DNA from 3 places in the Chryseobacterium sp. MIQD13 genome. Region 2 is predicted to be linked to each of the others. Evidence: riboswitches for the same ligand, from Rfam matches in the RefSeq annotation. Region 2 holds a riboswitch; each other region holds the start of a gene.
The links. Region 2 has a riboswitch for cobalamin ahead of ACQWU4_RS05365 (acyl-CoA thioesterase). Riboswitches for the same ligand answer to the same signal wherever they lie in the genome.
Positions count from the first base shown of each region.

Region 1: linked by a shared signal. The riboswitch ahead of ACQWU4_RS05940 (TonB-dependent receptor plug domain-containing protein) and the one ahead of ACQWU4_RS05365 (acyl-CoA thioesterase) in region 2 are both predicted to bind cobalamin.
Region 3: linked by a shared signal. The riboswitch ahead of metE (5-methyltetrahydropteroyltriglutamate--homocysteine S-methyltransferase) and the one ahead of ACQWU4_RS05365 (acyl-CoA thioesterase) in region 2 are both predicted to bind cobalamin.

Region 1 is NZ_JBNWAF010000001.1:1,247,947-1,255,127, forward strand. Features, by position in the region: gene ACQWU4_RS05925 (DUF2752 domain-containing protein) at 1-193, opposite strand, end outside; gene namA (NADPH dehydrogenase NamA) at 200-1,252, opposite strand; gene cdd (cytidine deaminase) at 1,353-1,835, shown strand; cobalamin riboswitch at 1,996-2,171, shown strand; gene ACQWU4_RS05940 (TonB-dependent receptor plug domain-containing protein) at 2,203-4,044, shown strand; gene ACQWU4_RS05945 (YncE family protein) at 4,058-5,101, shown strand; gene ACQWU4_RS05950 (CCA tRNA nucleotidyltransferase) at 5,256-6,677, opposite strand; gene ACQWU4_RS05955 (nuclear transport factor 2 family protein) at 6,715-7,059, opposite strand; gene ACQWU4_RS05960 (L-threonylcarbamoyladenylate synthase) at 7,166-7,181, opposite strand, start outside.
Region 2 is NZ_JBNWAF010000001.1:1,130,359-1,137,539, reverse strand. Features, by position in the region: gene ACQWU4_RS05395 (PaaI family thioesterase) at 1-223, opposite strand, end outside; gene ACQWU4_RS05390 (1-acyl-sn-glycerol-3-phosphate acyltransferase) at 281-883, opposite strand; gene ACQWU4_RS05385 (PspC domain-containing protein) at 1,194-2,909, opposite strand; gene ACQWU4_RS05380 (PadR family transcriptional regulator) at 2,921-3,250, opposite strand; gene ACQWU4_RS05375 (XAC2610-related protein) at 3,553-4,236, shown strand; gene ACQWU4_RS05370 (HD domain-containing protein) at 4,239-4,829, shown strand; gene ACQWU4_RS05365 (acyl-CoA thioesterase) at 4,903-5,286, opposite strand; cobalamin riboswitch at 5,403-5,581, opposite strand; gene ACQWU4_RS05360 (hypothetical protein) at 5,634-6,431, opposite strand; gene ACQWU4_RS05355 (endonuclease MutS2) at 6,686-7,181, opposite strand, start outside.
Region 3 is NZ_JBNWAF010000001.1:591,950-599,130, reverse strand. Features, by position in the region: gene ACQWU4_RS02895 (KTSC domain-containing protein) at 1-30, opposite strand, end outside; gene ACQWU4_RS02890 (hypothetical protein) at 157-657, opposite strand; gene metE (5-methyltetrahydropteroyltriglutamate--homocysteine S-methyltransferase) at 1,049-3,388, opposite strand; gene ACQWU4_RS02880 (hypothetical protein) at 3,413-3,547, shown strand; cobalamin riboswitch at 3,572-3,757, opposite strand; gene ACQWU4_RS02875 (hypothetical protein) at 3,892-4,446, opposite strand; gene ACQWU4_RS02870 (DUF2306 domain-containing protein) at 4,673-5,332, opposite strand; gene ACQWU4_RS02865 (hypothetical protein) at 5,334-6,017, opposite strand; gene nudK (GDP-mannose pyrophosphatase NudK) at 6,025-6,606, opposite strand; gene ACQWU4_RS02855 (TIGR01777 family oxidoreductase) at 6,634-7,181, opposite strand, start outside.

The DNA.
Region 1 (7,181 bases), 120 kb from region 2:
TTTTATCTACAAAACTCAGACCTAAAGTACAAAAAAACAGCAGCAATGTATAAACTGCCGGATAAAGATGAAAAGCTTCTGCAAACCGTCCTTCAAATACAAGCACAATTGCTCTCTGGGCACCACATCCCAAACATTCTATTCCCAGAAATTTCTTGCTGGGACAGGTCAGCATAAAGTCTTCCACTTTCATTTCGTGTTATGATGAAATTTTTGCTCTTGCGTACTGATGGGGGAAGAAGCAGTCTTCTTTCATGTCAAATGATCCCTGAACAGCAATATATGGGTTTCTTAAAATCTCTCTTGCCACAAATATAAGATCTGCATCACCCTTTTCCAGAATATCTTCAGCCTGCTCTATTTTTGTGATCAATCCCACAGCCCCGGTTTTTACTCCGGCTTCTCTTCTGATGTGGGATGAAAAAGGAACCTGATACCCATCAAATACAGGTATTTTTGCCCCATGAATATTCCCGCCGCTTGAAACATCCACCAGATCAACGGAATGTTCTTTTAAAACTTGGGCAAGCTTTATACTGTCATATATATTCCATCCGTTTTCGATATATTCAGTACCGGAAATTCTTACAAATAAAGCTGTATTCTCATCCAGTTCTTCATTAACAGCGTCTATTATTTCCAGTAGAAAACGGATTCTGTTTTCAAAGTTTCCACCGTATTCATCTGTTCTGATATTGGAAAGCGGTGATAAAAACTGATGAACCAGATATCCATGAGCTCCATGAATTTCTATAACATCAAAACCTGCTTTTACAGCTCTTTTTGCCGCGTTTTTAAAATTCTGAACCCGTTCTTTGATTTCATCAACAGTCAGGACATGCGGAATTCTTTCTGTAGGATGATATGGAACAGCACTTGGCGCAACAGTTTCCCAGCCTTCTTCAACAGGAATCTGCAGATTGTTCCAGGTAGATCCTTTTCTTCCGGCATGGGCAAGCTGAATTCCTATTTTACTTTCCGAACGGGAATGAACAAAATCAACAATTTTCCTGAGTTCTTCTGCCTGCTGATCATTCCAGATACCCATGCAGTGATTGGTAATTCTTCCCCTCGGCTCAACTCCTGTGGCTTCAACCATAATAAGTCCTGTTCCTCCCTGAGATCTGCTCCCGTAGTGTACAAAATGAAAATCATTAGCCAAACCATCTTCACACGAGTACATACACATCGGAGACATTACCCATCTGTTTTTTAATTCTACGTTTCTGAATTTTATTGGTGTATATAACATTTTACGTTTTTGAGTTTCAATTTAATGGATGAATAAAAATCTTGCCCAACTGGTGAAAAAGGAGTAATTTTAGCGCCCCTTTTTTAGTCATGACTAATATATGAAAAAAGACATACAGATCAGTTACGAGCATTTTAAAAACAGCAGTGAGCTGAATGATATAGAGCAAAAATTATTCGAAAGTGCCAAACAGGCCCGTGAAAATGCTTATGCACCTTATTCGAATTTCCTTGTAGGATGTGCAGTTTTACTGGAAAACGGTGAAATTTATTCGGGTAACAACCAGGAAAATGCGGCCTATCCATCAGGATTGTGTGCGGAAAGAACTACTCTTTTCTGGGTAGCAGCTAACTTCCCTGATGTAAAAGTGAAAAAGATTTTTGTAGTGGGAGGTCCTAAGGAATTCCATGAGAAAAACCCTCCTATTCCGCCATGTGGAGCCTGTCGCCAAAGTTTAATAGAATATGAAACGAAACAGGACGAAAATATTGATCTTTATTTTTCAAGCATGAATGATGAAGTGGTGAAGGTGCATTCCATCAAGGATCTTTTACCTTTCTATTTTGATTCATCATTTTTGTAAAAGGAATTTTCATCAATTGTGAATTTTGTTCCACAAGTGAGTGGTCAGTTTGAAAAGCTGTAAATATCTTTCATAGACTGTCGTGTGCAGCAAAATTCACTACTCATTATTCCCTTTTGTCCTTTAACTTTTCCCTTTTTGTGAAATACATTTAAAACATTATCTTTGCAAAAATTTTGGTTTCCAGCATTTTGGAAATAATAGGGAATTGGGTGTAACTCCCAAACTGTCCCCGCAACTGTAGATCGCAATAAGAATTTCTGTAAAAAGTCACTGTTCACACGGGAAGGCACAGAAAGCGAAAGTCAGGAGACCTGCCAGAATTATAACTAAAAACGGATTGCTTTCGGAGGAAAAGTAAAATTGTATGGATATAAAAAGGTCTTTATTACTGCTTTGTACATCTTATGGCAGCTTTCTTTTGGGACAGGAGAAAGCGATTGATACCATTTATATTTTTGACAGCCAGATGAGCAAAGTGAAGCTTTTTCATCCGGTACGTACAATTACGCAAAAAGACATCGAGAAAAACTCAACCAATCTTTCTGATCTTTTACGCTTTCAATCTTCCATTTACATTAAAGAAAACGGACGTGGAGCTGTTTCTTCACCTTCTTTCAGGGGAACGACTGCCCAACAAACTGCTTTTGTATGGAACGGAATTAATATCAACTCAAGTTTTTTAGGACAGGGAGATGTAAATAATATACCTCTTTTCGGATATGACCAGATTGATTTAAAAGCCGGTGGAGGAAGTGTTGTTTATGGAAGCGGAGCTATCGGAGGAAGTATTCATTTAAATAATATTCTGGATTTCAACAGGGGATTTAAGGCTTCTGTTTATTCGGAAGCGGCTTCTTTTGATACTTATAATAATTTTGCCCAAGCTTCTTTCAGTAATGACAAGTTAAGCGTTAAGGTTTCGGGAAGTTATTTAACGAGCCAAAATGATTATAAAGTTCCTGAATTTGTTGTAGGAAGTACAGGGTTCAGCAATATCAACGGAAAGTACTACAATACTTCATTCAATATTGGCGTTTCTTATAAAATCGCTGATCACCAGACCATTTCATGGCAGAACCAGATGTTTGATGCTTCACAGCATTATCCTGTTTTCGAGCAGAACGGCAATAAAACAAAATATAATGCACAGACTTTGAGAAGCCTGATTGCATGGGATATTAATAAAAGTAATCTTTCCAACAGTCTAAAGGCTGCTTACACAGAGGATAATTTCCAGTATTTTTCAGATCTTAATCTACCTAAAACCAGCGGAGCGGAAGGGAAAAATTATATTTTCAAAAATGATTTCAACTATTTCATCACTCCAAAGATTAATATTAATGCTATCGGGGAATTTCAGGTGAATAAGGGTGAAGGTTATCAGTCCGGGTTGGGAACTATCAGCAGGAATGTAGGTTCTTTAGCCGGTATGATCAGGTATTTTGCCACAAAAGATCTTCGTATCGAAGCGGGGATCAAAAAAGATTTTGTAGAAGGTATTTCGTCACCTCTTCTGTATTCTTTTTCAGGAAAATGGGATGCTTTAAGATGGTATCATGTGGGGGTAAGTTTTTCAAGAAATTTCAGATATCCTTCTTTTAATGATCTCTACTGGCAGCCGGGCGGAAATCTGGATTTAATGTCTGAAACTTCCACGAATATTGATATGAACAATGAGTTCAGCTTCGGGGATTTTAAAGTGGTATTAAGTCCTTATTATATGGACATTAAAAATCTTATCAACTGGCTTCCGACTCCATATGGATACTGGGCTCCTTTCAATACATCCAGCGCTGAATATTATGGTCTGGAATCTCAGATTACCTGGAACAAAACATTCGGGAAGCATGCTTTGAAACTGGACGGGGGCTATACATATTCAAAATCCGTGAACAAGGATACACAAATGCAGATGATGTACGTTCCGCTTCACAAAGCTGTCGGAAATATTGAGTATGGTTATTCTTTCCTTAAGTTATATGCTCAGGGGTTATTCAATGGTCTTACTTATACTTCTACGGATGAGAACAGATCCACAGCGATTGATTCTTATTTTATTTTAAATACAGGTATTTCTGCCACACTTTTGAAAAAGTACACTTTAGGGTTTAAAGTGAATAACATCACCAACACTGTTTATCAAACTGTATCTTATTATCCGATGCCGAAAAGGAATTACAGTGTTTATGCAACAATTAATTTTTAAACTTAAAAATATTATGAAACTGAACAAATTTCTACATCTTCTTCTTGCTTTTACACTTCTTTTAGGTATTGTATCCTGTAGCAGTGATAATAATGATGAGCAGGAAATATTTTATGGCAACGGTTTTTTAATCGCTAACGAAGGTACTTTCGGAAAACCGGAAGGAGACGTAACGTTTGTAAGCGCAGACCTGAACCTTAAGCAGGATAATGTTTTTGCACTGAATAACGGAGGCGCGAAATTGGGTGATGTTTTACAGATGATTGCTTTCAATGGTGAAAATGCCTATCTGCTACTGAATAATTCTAACAAAATTCAAATTGTAAACCGTTACAATTTTAAAGCAAACGGTGAAATTACAGCCGAGCTTAACACTCCCCGCTATATGGCTTTTGCCAATAACAACATTTATGTAACGAACGATAAGTATTTAGGTGATAAGTTTGTAAGCATTTATAAAGCTTCAGACCGCTCTTTCATCAAAAAAATATCTTTCACAGATGCTGCTGAAAGAATTGTAGAGGCCGGAAACAATATCTTCGTACAGAATGCTTCATTCGGTTATGGAAATAAGATTTCGTATATCAATACTTCTACGAATGATGTTCAGTCTACAATTACTTTACCAAGCGGAAACATCAATAAGATTATTTCAAGCAATCAAAATGTATATGCTATTGCTGCCGGAACTTCTGATTCTTATATCTACCAGATCTCAAGCACAGGAAGTATTACAAAAACCACTACTTTAACAGGTATTGCCAATGCTACCAATCTTGAAATTGCGAACGGTAAATTTTATTTCACTTCAGGAAAAAAAGTATACGGGATGGATATGAGTGCTGCAACAGTGCCTGCATCTCCTTTATTCACTGTAGCTAACGGGGTTGATGATTATTCTCCTTTATATGGATTCAGTGTAATCAATGATAAAATTTTCACTTCGGATTCAAATGGATTTACCCAGGGCAGTAAGATTGTAGTGTATTCTACTTCAGGATCTGTGATCAGATCATTCACTGCAGGTATTGGTTCAAACTCAGTTTATGCTAACTAGAAATTTAATACTTCGGTATTATATATAAATTTTTATTTTTTTTCATCATTTGTGTTTTTTTCAGGCCGCTTCTTCGAAGAAGCGGCCTGATTTTATTAAGGGAAATGGCTACGGCGGGACTTTGTCCCGCCGTAGCCGTTTATATATTAAAAGTTTAATGATACTTCAGTCCCAATTTTTCAGCTTCAGCAATCACAAATTTTTCAGCTTCCTGCTTATCATTGGCAATCTCCCCTTCCAGAATCGCTTCCTTTACCTTTTCTTTAAGGATTCCGATCTCTTTTCCGGGCTGCAGATTAAACATCTTCATAATTTCTTCTCCGGTGATCGGCGGTTGAAAATTACGCACCTGGTCTTTTTCCTCCACTTCTTTGATCTTCACCGCTACGTATTCAAAATTCTTTTTGAATCTTTCCTGTTTTTTAGAGTTTTTGGTTGTAATATCTGCCTTGCAAAGGGTAAACAGATCTTCCAGATTTTCACCTGCATCAAACAGAAGTCTTCTCAATGCAGAATCTGAAGCATCATCAGTAATTAAAGCAATAGGGCGGGATGAAAGCTTTACCATTTTCTGGACATATTTCATATCACTTCCCAATGGCTGTTTCAGTCTGTGAAAAAGAGTTTTCACCATTTTTGAGCCTAAGAACTCATGTCCGTGAAAAGTCCAGCCTGTGCCTTCTACGAATTTTTTGGTAGGTGCCTTTCCAATGTCATGCAATAATGCTGACCAGCGCAACCACAAATTATCCGTATTTTCAGATATATTGTCCACCACTTCCAAAGTATGGTAAAAATTGTCCTTATGAGTCTGTCCTTCTACTTCTTCTACTCCTTTCAGTTCTATCAGTTCAGGAATAACCAGCTTTAAAAGTCCTGTTTCTTCCATTAATCCAAGTCCTACGGAAGGTTTTTTAGACATCATGATCTTATTGAATTCCACCATGATTCTTTCCATGGAAACAATCTTGATCCTTTCCGCTTCCTGCTTGATAGCATTCAAGGATTTTTCTTCTATAGTAAAGTTTAATGTTGAAGCAAAACGGACCGCTCTCATCATCCTCAACGGGTCATCAGAATAAGTTTGAGCAGGTTCTAAAGGCGTTCTTAAAATTCCTTTTTCAAGATCTTCGATTCCATCGAAAGGATCGATCAGCTCTCCAAAATTGGTCTTATTTAAAGAAATTGCCATCGCATTGATAGTAAAATCCCTTCTTTTTTGATCATCTTCCAGTGTTCCTCCTTCTACTTCCGGTTTTCTGCTGTTCTCCGTGTAACTTTCTTTTCTGGCACCCACAAATTCCAGCTCAAGATCTTTATATTTAATCATAGCTGTTCCGTAAGTTTTGAAGACTGAAACCTTCATTTTCGGATCAATATCCTTTGCGACAGTTTGTGCAAGCTCAATTCCGCTCTGTTCCGTCACAAAATCAATGTCTGTGGAAGCTGTTCTCTTCATCAGAAGATCACGGACATAGCCACCGACAATATACACTGATTGATTATTTTTTTCAGCAGCTTCAGCAATGATCTTGAATAATTTTAAATTTTTATTTTGAGTAAGATTAATTTTCATCTTAATAATAGGTCATCTTTCTAGTAATATATTTCCATTAATCATAATGGGCATACATTTTATTAATTTTTCCTTCACCGTCAAAAAACATAACTTCCACAGCATCTTTATCCATAATCGATTTATAAAACAATGCCACAGAATTCACACCTGCTGTTGATTTTATCAATTCGAAATGCAGATCTGGAAATTTTTCCAGTGCTTTTCTCCAATACTCCCGAACGGCTTCTTTTCCCTTTAATGTACTTTCTTTTCCTCCTGTAGCCATTACAATCATTGGAGTTGTGATCTCAATATCCTCTGCGTAATGGGACAGTATCTCTTCAAGATCATGGGAATTCCAGGCACGGATCCATTCTTCAGCAAATTGTTGGTGGTTCATGGCATGTCTTTTATCAGTTGAAGAATGCAAAGATAGAAATTAAAAAAAAGAAATCCTGCCGATATACATTGACAAGATTTTAAATTGAGAGAATTATTTCAGAATTTTATTCGCGAAGAACT
Region 2 (7,181 bases):
TGGACAGGCTTGACCCTAAAGTTTCTGCCAGCACACAGCTTGCTCCTCCGTGAAGAATCCCGAAAGGCTGGTGTACTTTTGGCTGTACCGGCATTGTAGCTGTCAGTGTTTCATTTTCAACGTCAATATCGATGAATTGTATTTCCAGTGTTTTTGCTAATGTTACCCCATTTCCCCAGGAGTTTAAGAATACAAGGAGCTCTTCTTTGGTATGATCTTTCATTTTATAAGTGATAAATGATAATTGATGAATGATAATCGATTGAGCAAAGTAGTTTTGTTAACTTTTAACTTCTTCTTCGCTGCCGGTTCCCATGATATTTGGATTCCAGTTTGCAGGAATTTTTGGAACAATGTCATATTTTACATAGTAATCCTGGATTTCTTCCATGATCTCGGAAAAGGGAACTGAAGCAATTCTTTCATAAGGTATGGTATAACCTAAATACACAATATTTCTTTTGAAATCACCTGCTGCCAGAACAATTGGGACTTTTGCCGCTAATGCCATATGATAAAATCCTTTTCTCCATTTCGGAACCCAGCTTCTGGTTCCTTCGGGTGTGATAACAAGGCTGAAGTCTTCTTTTTCAAACTGTCTGGCCACGAAATTAACCAGGTCATTTTTCTGGCTTCTGTCAATTCCAATGCCGCCGAGTCCTTTTACAACACTTCCATACCATGCCTTTGTATGGGCATCTTTGATGATGATTTTCAGTGGTTTTTCTAAAGACCAGTAGGCAAGATTTCCCAACAGATATTCCATGTTATGGGTATGCGGTGCTACCACAAGGATACATCGGTTCAGACTTTTTGCATCGCCCTGCAGAATAACTTTCCAGCCGAGCATCTTTAACATCAGTTTACCTATCAGTTTTTTCATAAATCTTTAGATTAAAAACAAAAAAGTATAACCAAATGGGTTATACTTTACAAATATATTGAAATATTATCGCTCTTAAAACAAACCGCTGATTAAATCTACGATCTTCATTACAATTTCTAATGCAACTTGTACCATGGTTAAGGTGTTTTTTAATGATTTGGTTAATTATTTTTTAACTACACGAATGTATAACATTTTTTTTACATAATGAACTAAATAATGATTTTTTTCTGTTGTCTGAGAGAAGAAGAGTGTGAATTTCAAACGGTTGCCATCCATTCACACCTTCTGCACTCTCTGAAGTTAATTATTTAGTTTTTATGGAAATTTCGTCTTTTCCGTCTTTGATTTTGATATCTACGTTTTTGTTCATCTTTTTGATGGTGGATTTCATAGAATCAATTACCTGATCGGCCTGGGAATTCGGAACTTTTTTCCCGTTGATGATAATGCTGTCTTTGTCATCAGAGTTGTATTCTATTGTAGAACCGTTTACAGAAATTTTATTCTTTTCTATTCTGATTTTACCGTTTTCATCCTGTTCCTGATCATCATCATCGATGCCGTCTCCGTTTAAATCTCCGTCAAAATCCATTCTGTCTTTTTTCAGCGGGATCACTACTGTATTCTGAGGAATTACAAGCTCATAATCTACTCTGTAATGTCTGAATCTGTGCTCATACGGATACTTGATGTAGTTAGGAAGCATTACTTTATTACCTACTATTTCCACAGGAACGTTGATCTGAACCGGAACGTTATAGCCGTTTCCTTCTTTTTTAATGATCAGGTAAGGTGTTTTTACTTCAGGCTTTCTTGATACTTCCACATAGATGTAATCTTCTTTGTAGACTGATTTTTTGTCAGAATAGATATCATCATCATAAGCTGTAAAATTCTGAGGAATATTCACCTGCTTCATATCTACATAAAGCGTGTCTGATGTAGTGTTGATAGCAACATTTTCCGTATCCTCCTTACTTCCTTTGTAGATCAGGTTTTTCTTAGCCATACTTACTCCAAAATAAGTTCCAAGTCCTAACAGCAGAAGGAACAGTCCTCCGATTACCCATCCGATATTTCTAAGTTTAGTTTTTGGTGAAAATATTCTGATGCTCAGTAAGCTGAAGATAATTGCCGGAATTAAACTTCCGATCACCATCATTGCTACCAATACTTTATCCAGGCCGTTTTCATCCATATAGAATCTCATCTCATTAGCCCCTGGAAAATCTGCATCCAGCCCGAATAATCCAAGGATCACAAATACCCCGATGATGCTTCCGATAGCCATTAGTACAAAGATTCCTCCTATAAAGTATTTCAGAATATTCCATACCCCGCTGCCTGCATTGTTGATGTAAGGCTTTGATTCGTTGTACATTTCTCCGACCCTCTGAGTAGATTCGTTGGCAAATTGAACCAATTTATTAGACTCATTCTTAAGATTGTCGAAGTTCATAGGCTTTCCCTTCATTTTCAGGAAATCTGTAGCAGTTTGTGCTTTCGGTAAAACGATCCATAAGATCAGGTATAGAAATATAATCACTACAGCACTTCCGGCAGCCGGAATCATGATCAGGAAAGTAATTACCCAGATAGCTCTCATGGCAGTAATATCCATTCCTACATAGTGGGCAAGTCCTGCACATACTCCTGCAATCTTTTGTCTTTCAGGATCACGGAACAGTTGCTTTTTATCTGTATATTCTGCTCCTGACTGAGCTGTTTTTTTACTGTTTTTCTCAGAAAAATAGGCTTCTTCCTGCTCTTCGATCTTTTCAGGAGTTCCGATCTGTGCGATTACTTTTTCTACGTCTGTATCGTTAATCACTTCACGTTTTCCTAAAGAATCTCTGAAGATTTCTACCATTCTTATTTCTATATCATGCATTACCTCTTCCTCTTCTGAAGCATCCAGTGAGCTTCTCAGGGCATTCAGGTAATCGCTGAGCTTTATATATGCGTGTTCTTCTATGGTAAAAGAAAAACCTGCGAGTCCTATTGAGAGTGTCTTGTTCATAGCTTTGTTTTTTAAATTTTTTGAGTGATTTGGTTTACTGACGCTGTCAGCTCTGCCCAGGTATTTTGAAGTTCATCCAAGAAAAGCTTTCCTTTTTCTGTAATCTGGTAATATTTTCTTGGGGGTCCTCCTGTAGATTCTTCCCATCTGTAGGAAAGGAACTCGCCGTTTTTCAGTCTTGTAAGGAGAGGATAGAGGGTTCCTTCCACTACATCCAGTTTTCCTTTTTTAAGTTCATCGATAAGGTCGGAAACATACATTTCACGATGATTGATGAGACTTAAAATACAGAATTCCAGAATTCCTTTACGCATTTGCGCTTTGGTATTTTCAGTATTCATCTTTAATAAGTTTTGTTAATTAGTTATATTTTCAGAATTATGTTCCTAGCTAGATGAACCTATTCTGATTTTACATTACAAAGATATGTAAATAAAATGGTATTATGCAATACAAAGTAGTGAAATTATTTAAATATTTAATTTAAATAACTGATAATCAGAATAATAATTTTCAATCAAAATTTAGCCTTGAATGAGTTTATACTAAAATCAGGTTCAAAATTTTAAATTTTTGTACTTTTGAATCAGATTTTATAGAAAGAATTCAGTGAAATTATTTTAAAATCAAAACACCTTTTAAGATGAATCAAAAAATATTACTCCCAATTATCCTTTTCGGAAACTTTTATTTCGCTCAAAATCAGTTTGAATTAAAAGATGCTTCAACGAATTACGATGTGAAAATCAATGTAGAGACCTGCGAAAATAATGAATGCAGTGGAAAATCAACTGTTGAATTGCTTGATAAAAAGACTTCCAAAAAGATCCAGACCTTAACTTCAGATAATCTGAACTTTTATCTGAACGAAGACCAAAAGCCTACTGCAAACATTATTCAATTATATAATGAACAAAGCCCATTGATTTTTGATGATTTTAATTTTGACGGAACAGAAGATATTGCCATCAGAAACGGAAATGAAAGTGGATATGGAGGACCTTCTTACGATGTTTATGTATTTAATATCACCAAAAAACAATTTGTCGTGAGTGATGAATTAACAGCTCTGGCTCACGACAATCTGGGAATGTTCAATACAGATTCCGAGAGGAAAAGATTGATTACCTATTCAAAATCAGGTTGCTGCTGGCATCTTACAACAGAATATACGGTGGTTCCGCAACGGGGATTGTTTAAAGTATATGAGCTGGAAGAAGATGCAACAGGCGGTGAAACAGTAAAAGTGACCAAAAAAGAATTTATCGATGATAAATGGATAAAAAACATTAAAACCTATCCAATTAACGAATATTATAAAGATTAACAATGAAGATACAGAAGGAAATAGATTTTATCCTGGCAGTTGATGCCCTGAAAAATGTACAGAGAAGAAACTACAATGCTGATGATTCCAGAAGGGAAAATACTGCTGAACACTCATGGCAGATCATTATTCTTGCACAGATCCTTTATCCATACGCTAAAAACCGTGCAGATATTGATCTTTTAAGAGTAATAAGAATGCTTTCCATTCATGACTTGGTGGAAATAGAAGCGGGGGATACCTTTCTTTTTGATGAAAAAGCAATGGTAGGGAAATTTGAAAGAGAAAAAGTGTCAGCACAGAAAATTTTTGGAATTCTGGACGAACCTTTAAAGACAGAATTTTTTAATCTGTGGCTTGAATTCGAGGAAGAAAAAACTCCGGATGCTATTTTTGCCTGCTCTATTGACCGTATTATGCCATTTATCCTAAACTCTCATACCTCAGGAAAAAGCTGGACGGAAGCCGGAGTTACTGAAAAGCAAATCAGAAATATGCTGGAAAATGCTATTACGAGAGCGTCGGATGAGATGGGAGAAGCCTTTGAAATGTTGCTGAAGAGAAGCCTGGATACTGAAAAAGTAACGAGATAAATATATTCTATTGTGAAAAGCAATGGTAAAATAGGTTTCGGGCGGCCGCAGGCCGCCCGAAACCTATTTTTATTTACATAATCCTGATTGGCTTTTTAAATTCATCAATTGCCACAAATGTAAAATCACCTACAATAGCTCTTTCTCTTTCATAAGAGTACATTTGCTCCGTATAGATTTCCACATTCACCTTCATACTGGTGTTTCCCACATAGGAAACCTTTCCGATCAGTTCTACAATTGTTCCGGCAGGAATAGGTTTCTTGAAATCGATCTTATCGCTGCTTACGGTTACCACTCTTTTTCTTGCAAAACGGGTTGCTGTTATAAAAGCAACTTCATCCATCAGCTGCATGGCAGTGCCTCCGAAAAGAGTATCATAATGATTGGTGGTGTTCGGGAAAACCGCTTTAAAAATTCTGGTTTCGGATGCTGCAATTCTTTCTTCTGTAGTCATATTTCATTATTAATTAATGCGAAATGAAATACTATTAAAATAACAGAACAATAACAGGAACCATAGGAATTCCTGAAGCAGTCCATCAGATCAATAAACTTCAAATCGCGAAAGTTTCTTGTTTAAAGAAATAGGCAGGTCTCCTGACTTGTAACATCTTTTATCCCCTTCCCGTGCGCTGCACAGTGGATCTTTGATAAAGACTTCAGTTACTTACAGTTGCGCGACAGTCCGTGATTTTCACACGGTTCCCTTTTAATCTGCGTTATGCAGAACCAGTTTCTGTGATGAATTAGCGTTAAACTTTTTCAGTGCAAAAATAAGAATATTACAGCATAAAAAGGCAATTATTCCGGACTATTGTAAATAATCTGGCTCATTACCTTACCTTCCTTGATGGTCCATAGAGTGGTGTACCTGTTTTCACCCGAACCGTTGATCATATAAAGATAGATATGGTCATTATCAAGAGCAGTTACTCCGATGTTATTGAAATCCATCGTAGGCTGGAACATATTTTTAATAGCTTCCCTTACAAAAACAGAGCCTCTTCCGGGCTGTTGAACTCTGATAGACTTAATTTCCGTCATACCTTCAGGAAGTGCATCCTTGATTCCCCACGGTTTTATTTTATCTATGCTAAGAATATTTCCGTTTGCATCTTTCTCCTGCTTTCTGTAGCCCGCGTTGGAAGGATAAACATCAATAACCACTTTGGTTCTTTGGGCAGTGGGTATTTTAGGATTGCTGTTATCTGTAAAAATAAGTGACTTTCCGTTCTTGGATTTTGAAGGAGTGAACTGAGGGAGCTGGTCTATGAAAGCAATACGTCCTTTATTCACCATTCCTTCTTTTTCAAGATTCTCGTATCTTACGAAAGGTTTTTCATCATCCTGTTTTTCAGGATATTTGATCCATACCCATTCCGTTTCTCCCGGAGCAGGCTTTACATAAACAAATACATCACCCTTGCGCATCCGGATCTTATCCACGATTTTTCTGTAGTCATCCTTGTGAACACGTACATTGGCGTAGCCTTCTTCAGCCTTTACAACACCGAAAGGAACTTTATTCTGTCCCTTAACAAATGCAAGAGAAAAAAAACTGAAAGCGGAGAGGTACAATGCTTTGTTTATGGAAATCATTTTATGAAATTTTTGATCCTTCAAATATATAAATTAAATGCTTTTTCTGATCAGTAAAATAGGACTGTATTTAATTAAAATTATCAATATTTCCCTAAAAGTTTATCTTGTACTCAAATACAGCTGGATTTTATCAGTATGCTTAATGATAATCAAAATAAAATAGCACTGAAAAAATCAGCGCTATTTTTTATATTTAATTTAAAAGTTGTATAATTTCCAGCCAACAATTATCGGATTGTCATATCTTCACATCAAATCCTTTCAAGATCATCTGCATTAATCGTTGTCTTAAAAGTACCGTAATTCACGATCACTTTATTTTTGGAAATTTTTTCAATTGTTCCTACACTCGTACTTCCCGGAATACGGACACGCTGTCCCTCTTTCATCCAGACAGCACGGTCGGTTTTACGCTTTTCTTCCAGTTTCTCATTGGTTTCTGCAATCTTTTCGATTACTTCTTCCTTTTTAAGCTGCTGCGTAATTTTTCTCTTAACAACCTGAAGGCGTTTCGATTCATCTTTATCAGCTCCTATTTTTCTGAATTTTTCCTGTTCAAGAATCTTTACAAAATCTTTTACAACATCTTTTCTCGATTTGCCTTTTACATAACTGTCGATAAACGTTTCAATCTTATTTCCGAACTGAAGCTTACGGTGTTCTTCTTCATACAGTTTCTGGAAATTGAAAAGCTTTTGCTGTAACTGGTCATTCAGCTTCTGCAGGTTATCACGTTTGTCTTCCACA
Region 3 (7,181 bases), 540 kb from region 2:
AAGTTTTCTGTATTCGCCTAATTTTTTCATAATGATGATCCTTTATTTCGGGGTGCAAAATTAGGGAATTTAATTTGAAAAACTGTAAGTTATTCATTATTAATTTATTTGATGCTATGGAAATGTTATGGAAAAGATACCAAACATGTATTCTTTTTAATCAGGATCATTTAAATTCCTGAGTTCATTGATGTCTTCAATATCTTTTTTTCGTCCACTTGATTTTTTATCTTCTATCAGATCGTCCAGACTGATAAAGTTGATATTTACGCCATCCAGCTGTATAACTTCCTTTCTGAGACTAGCTTTTGAGTAAGTTATTGCAGAACGGGTTCCTGGAAGAAGATCTAAAGTAAAATCAGGTAATTCCAGTTTAAAAAATGATTTTTTTGGATTTGGGCTACTTTCTGCTCTGTATTTTGTGACATCTTTTCCGAGACTTTCAATTGCGTTAATCAACCTGAAATAATTTTCATAAGTCGGATTATACCAGATATCAATATCAGGTTTCCCGGAAATGGTACCATCCATATTGGTGGAAGGTCTGTAATGACCATAATAAGCAACAGCTGTTCCGCCTATAATCATATACTGTACAGCATGCTTTTCGAAAATTTCACAGACGGACACCAGACTTATTTTGAAATCATCTTCCATATAGATTAGCTGCTTTTAGGTGGAGTTTTTTGGATGGATTTAATGAATTTTTCGAATTTCTTATGTTTTTTATCCACAGACTCCTTATCCAGTAGATCATGCTCATTGGATTTTAGCTCTTTAAAAGATGAATATTTTATAATTGCCTTCATTTTGGATAAAATAATTACTTTACTTATTGATACTAATTTACGAAATATATTATAAATTTCTTTATTTCTGATATGGATCTTTCAGTAATCATTTTTACTTTATTCCGGCTTTTATACTGATTGTGAATATTAATATTGGAATCAAAATACGGTTATTTTTTATTTGGGGAATTTGTCTTCGGATAAATATTAACCGGAAAGAAAATCCCAACAAAAAGTTGGGATCTATAGTATTGAGTCTATAACCAATGGTTTTTAAGCTTTTCCTGAGTTACATAAGCTGCAGCTGCTTCTTTTGAGGCTTCTACCATTGCAATCAGCGCCTTCTCCGTTTCATCCCAGTGGCGTGTTTTCAAACCACAGTCAGGATTCACCCAAAGCTGCTGTGCCGGAATAACAGCTTGTGCTTTTTTCAGCAAAAAGATCATTTCCTCTTTTGAAGGAACCCTCGGGGAATGGATGTCATAAACTCCCGGACCGATCTCATTCGGGTATTTGAAATCTGCAAAAGCCTGCAGCAGTTCCATCTGACTTCTGGAGCATTCTATAGTAATCACATCGGCGTCCATATCGGCAATATTCTGGATGATATCATTAAATTCAGAATAACACATGTGCGTATGAATTTGGGTTGAATCCTCTACACCGGAAGCTGAGATCCTGAAAGCTTCTACAGCCCATTTCAGATATTCCTGCCATTCGGATCTTCTGAGCGGAAGTCCTTCTCTGATAGCGGGTTCATCAATTTGGATAATCCTGATTCCTGCTTTTTCCAGATCATTCACCTCATCGCGGATAGCCAATGCAATCTGTTTGCAGGTTAGAGAACGGGGCTGATCATCGCGGACAAAAGACCACTGCAGGATCGTTACCGGACCTGTAAGCATTCCTTTTACCCATTTTTGAGTTAAAGATTGAGCATATTCAGACCAATAAACCGTCATCGGATGAGGTCTGTGAACATCACCATAAATCACCGGAGGTTTTACACATCGGCTTCCATAGCTCTGAACCCAGCCATTTTGAGTAAAAGCGAATCCTGAGAGCTGCTCTCCGAAATATTCCACCATATCATTACGCTCAAATTCTCCGTGAACCAGTACATCTATTCCGATTTCTTCCTGCCAGCGGATGGTTCTTTCTGTTTCTTTTTTAAGCAGACTATCATATTGCTCGGCGGTCAGTTCTCCTTTTTTGAATTTTGACCGCCAGGTTCTTACTTCTTTGGTCTGAGGAAATGAACCAATAGTTGTAGTTGGAAAAAGAGGAAGCTGAAGAACTTTCTGCTGATCTTCTTTTCTGATATTAAATGGGCTGTTTCTTTGAGCATCATCTTCAGTGGTTACATCTGCGCGGTTTTTTACTTCCTGATTGTGAATCAATGCAGAGATTTTTCGGTTATCAAGAGCTTTTTTATTTTCTGCATATTGCTGTAAAGCCTGATAATCTGCATTTCCGGAAGCCAGCTTTTTTAAGGCAGTAATTTCATATACTTTTTGTTTGGCAAAGGCCATCCATTGCTTGATTTCAGGAGATAATGTATTCTCATTGGTTTCCAGATCAAGATCGAAAGGCGAGTGGAGGAGAGAACATGACGGAGCAATGAAAACCCTTTCCGAACCAATAGAATTCACTGCTTTTTCTATGAAGCCCAAAGATTTTTCAAAATCATTTTTCCAGATATTTCTTCCGTCTACAATTCCTAATGAAAGGCTCAGTGTTTCAGGGATGGTATTTAAGACTTCATCCAATTGTTCAGGACAACGTACAAGATCTATATGCAGAATATCTACAGGAAGCGAAACCGCTAACGAAAGATTGTCCTTTAAGCCTTCAAAATAAGTTGCGATGATCAATTTAAGATCCGGGAATTGGTTTCTGATTTCGGTATAAACCGATTGATAAATTTCTTTTGCTTTTTCGGTAAGATCCAGAGCTAAAAACGGTTCATCAAACTGAATCCATGTGGCACCATGATTTTCAAGTTCTTTTAAAATTTCAATATATACTGGAAGCAGATTTTCAATAAGTTCCAGTTTATCAAAACCGTCTTCCTTTTCTTTACCCAGTAAAAGGTAAGTCAAAGGGCCGATGATAACAGGTTTTGCTTTTATTCCAGCTTGTTTTGCGCTGATGAATTCACTGATGATTTTTTTTGAAAACAATCTGAACTGCTGGTTTTTCTGAAATTCAGGGACAATGTAATGGTAATTGGTATCAAACCATTTTGTCATTTCCATAGCGGTAATGTCGAGATCTTCTTTCTGATAGCCTCTGGCCATTGCAAAATACAAATCAAGCTCAGAATTGGATGATCTTGATGCAATTTCCTTGTAACGTTCAGGAATAACTCCTACAGTCAGAGTCATATCCAAAACCTGATCATAATAGGAAAAATCATTACAGGGAATAAGATCGATTCCTGCTTCCTGCTGCATTTTCCAGTTTTGCAGACTGATGTTTTTTCCGGTTTCCAGAAGTTCATTTAATGATGCTTTGCCTGACCAATACTGCTCGCAGGCTTTTTTGAGTTCTCTGTGGCGGCCAATACGCGGGCTGCCAAGAATGTGCGTTTGCATGTTCTTAAACTTTTAAATTAAACAATGATGATTTTAAAAGCTCTTTTAGAATGCTTCGCAATGCTGACGGAAAAGAATTTTGAGGATATAAATGGATACAATGAGGACGTAATTTTCCCTGTAACGAAAAGGACGTTCAAAAAAGTATCATCTGTATGACCTGAAGCTTCAGACCGCGAAAGCATTGTCAATTCAGAATAGGCAGGTCTCCTGACTTGTAACGGCTTTTATCATCCTTCCCGCTTTTGGCAGTGGATATTCACGGATAAAAACTTTTGGTGTGTTACTTACAGTTGCGCGACAGCTCGTGATTCTCACACGATTCCCTATTAATCTACGTTATGTAAAACCTCTTCTGTTTGATGAAGTATGTTAAAGAACTATTTTCAGAACAAATGTAGGGAATATTTGTTTACAAAAAGCAGTGCCTGAAAAAACAGGCGGAGGCTTTAATTGTTAAAAATTAAATTTTTGAACTTAGATTAAATAAAGTTTATATCTGCCTAATTAAGATAATTTACATTAAAAATCCCTTTTTTTAACTTAACTTTTACGGTATCACCTGTTTTATATTCAAAAATAGATTTTAAGTCTTTTGTTTTTCTTTTTTTATCAATTAGATGTATTTCACCATCTTCATAGATAGAGTTATTTTTTCCTGCATTAAGCCAGAAAACCATTGCTTTTTTGTGGCTAATTATTTCATAAGTCTGAACTGTCTGAGAGATCTCAGTATGATAATTAATGAACAATAATATATTGGATATTAATGATTTTAAACTGAAAGTTAAAATTGTAGAAAGTATAATGACAATAATGATCTGGGAAATTTTTTTAGCTTTTGAAAGGATAATTATAACAATGGCTATAACGGCTGTAATCATGAATATATATTTCCACGAATCAATCTTAAAAGCATCCAAATCTGTTTTCAGATAATGTTCTCTGATGAAAGGTTTTAAAAGGAAACCTTCAAAACAGTAGAAAGGAATCAATAGCATTAAAACCCGGATATATGAATTTGATAATATAGCTTTCAGCTTTTCAGGAATGATCATTTTTTATAAATATTTGCCAGGTTATTGTTTTTTAATTTTAAAGTAATAGTTTTGATATAAATTAATATCTATGGAACTGCTTTTTCTTGCTTTTATTTTGCTGATAATTATGGGCTTAGCTTACCTGGTTATGCGTTTTTTTAACCGATGGACAGCAAAATCTCAGCATGCAACGATCTGGAACGGATTGATCTTTATTGCTTCATACGCACTTTTATTGTTCATCTCATTTGTTATTTTTATGATGAACGTAAGTTTTGAACGGTAATACTTTTTGATTTCTGATGATGAAATAGGCTACAGATAGATTAATGATCAGGGAAGCCCAGACATTCAATCCATAAAACAGTTCATAATCATAAAGATTTTCCTGATAAAACAGGTTTTTAATGATCCTGAAAGTAATGGCTGTAACTGTAACTGCATAACTTAAGATCATATATTTTTTATGTTCAGAAACTTTTCCCTTTTTAATGAAAAGAACTGCAGCAAGCGTAAAGTATGCCCAAATAATATCCTGCAGCAGAAATCCTGTAATCCCGAGCATTCCGCCATTCGAAAATAATCCGAGTACAAAGCATGCCGGAACATTAATGATGAGGATATTGTAAACATAAACTCTTCCTATCAACCGATGCAATTTCTTATTCTCAGTTAAAAATCTACTGGAAAATTGGGTCAGCCCAGCCAGAAGGCAAAGTATGATTGAAAAAATATGAATGTAAAAAAATGCCATCCAGTAGGGATTGCTGACCACTTTCTGTTTAAACATAAGGAAGCCTACATTTTTATCAAAACCTGTATATTGGGAAATGGTCTTCAGCATCAGAATGCTGAAAATTAAAACTGCAATGACAGCCAATATCCTTATGATCTTGATTGGCACCTTATTGATATAGTTTTAATGATTGATGGTCATATACATATTTCACATTATTGTTTCTAATGATCATGTCTTCATTTCCGGGCTTCAACACTAATGAATCCGTATCAAAAGTAAAAATGATTTTTTTATCAGATTCTTTAATCTTTAAAATATCAGTTAGCTTCTTTTCCTCATTTTTAGGTTCAATATCCAGATTTCCAATATGCTTTATTTTTCCTTTTTCCAATAAAAATGTATCACCGCCAAAGAAATATTCAAATGCCTGCTGACAAACTATAATGATATTTCCGTTTTGATTGTTCTTATAAAAATAAGGTTCATACAGATAAGCATCCCCGATTCCTTTTGATTTATAGATGATTTCGTTTTTACTGTTCAGCATTAAAAGTCTGTTTCCCCAATCATTTTCAGTGTCAGGCAGAGTCATTTTACCGTCAATAGGCTTATAATTTCCTGTTACGATATGATTTCCTTCTACAGAAAATGCGTGTTCAATATCAAATCCATTGATTTTTAAACCGGAAATACTTTCTGGCTTAAATTCAGTAAACACAATATCTTTTACAACTGCAGTTTCCGGAGCTTCAGAAATCTCTTTTCTGGCTGATTTTTTATTTTCTTTTTGAGATTCCTCCTTACAGTAGAATAGAGTGAATAGAGCCAGCACCGGTATTATTTTTTTCATCTGTTTTCTATACGATGTTTTTGATACGTAAGTATTGTAGCAGCATAATGGTTTTTGCATCCATAATCCCTCCGTTGTCTATCATTGTAAGAGCATCATTAAAAGGAAGTTCTAAAACCTCAATATTTTCACCCTCTTCTTCAAGCCCGCCACCGTCTGTAATCTTCATTTCATGAGAATATTCTGCAATGAAAAAGTGAAGGATTTCCGTTACAGACCCAGGTGACATATATGCTTCAAACACTTTCTCCACCTTTGATATCTTATAGCCCGTTTCCTCTTCAGTTTCTCTTTTGATACATTCTTCAGGATTATCATTATCTAACAAGCCTGCACAGGCCTCAATAAGCATACCTGTTGTATTTCCGTTGATAAAAGTAGGAAGTCTGAATTGTCTGGTTAAGATCACAGAACCTGAAACTTTATTGTAAAGAAGGATAACTGCTCCGTTTCCTCTGTCATATGCTTCTCTGCTCTGGGTTTCTGCTGTTTCGTCTTTTTTTACGATTGTGTATGTAACTTTTTTCAGGGTGTACCAGTTGTCAGAAAGAATTTCTGTTTTAATAATGTTAATGTTTGGTGTGTACATATATGTGTTAAATCTTTTAAATAATATTTATTTTGTCTGATGATGGATTAATAAATTTTCTAAAGCTCCCTTCAGATCGGGAAATTTAAATTGGAATCCTGTATCCTGTATCTTTTGTGATGAAGCTCTGGAACCTTCAAGCAAAGCATCCGCCAGTTCTCCAAATATAATTTTTAAAACGAATGCAGGTACATTAGGCATAAATAATGGTTTATTGAGAACTTCAGCGATCTTTTTAGTTAAATTCTCATTCGTTGTAGGCTGAGGTGAAACCGAATTGTAAGCTCCATCCATATCCTGGTTTTTCAAAGCAGATTCATAGATGGAACAAATATCATCAATATGAATCCATGGCATATATTGTTTCCCATTTCCTAAAGCTGATCCGATACCATACTTTATGGTGGGAATCATCTTCTTCAATGCACCGTCTTCTTTGGAAAGAACAATGGCTGTACGTATTTTAACGACTCTTTCTGCCAGATTCTGTTCTTTAAAATCATCAGCAGCTCTTTCCCATAAAACAACAACTTCGCTCAGAAAATCGTTTCCCGGAGGATCACTTTCTGTATAAA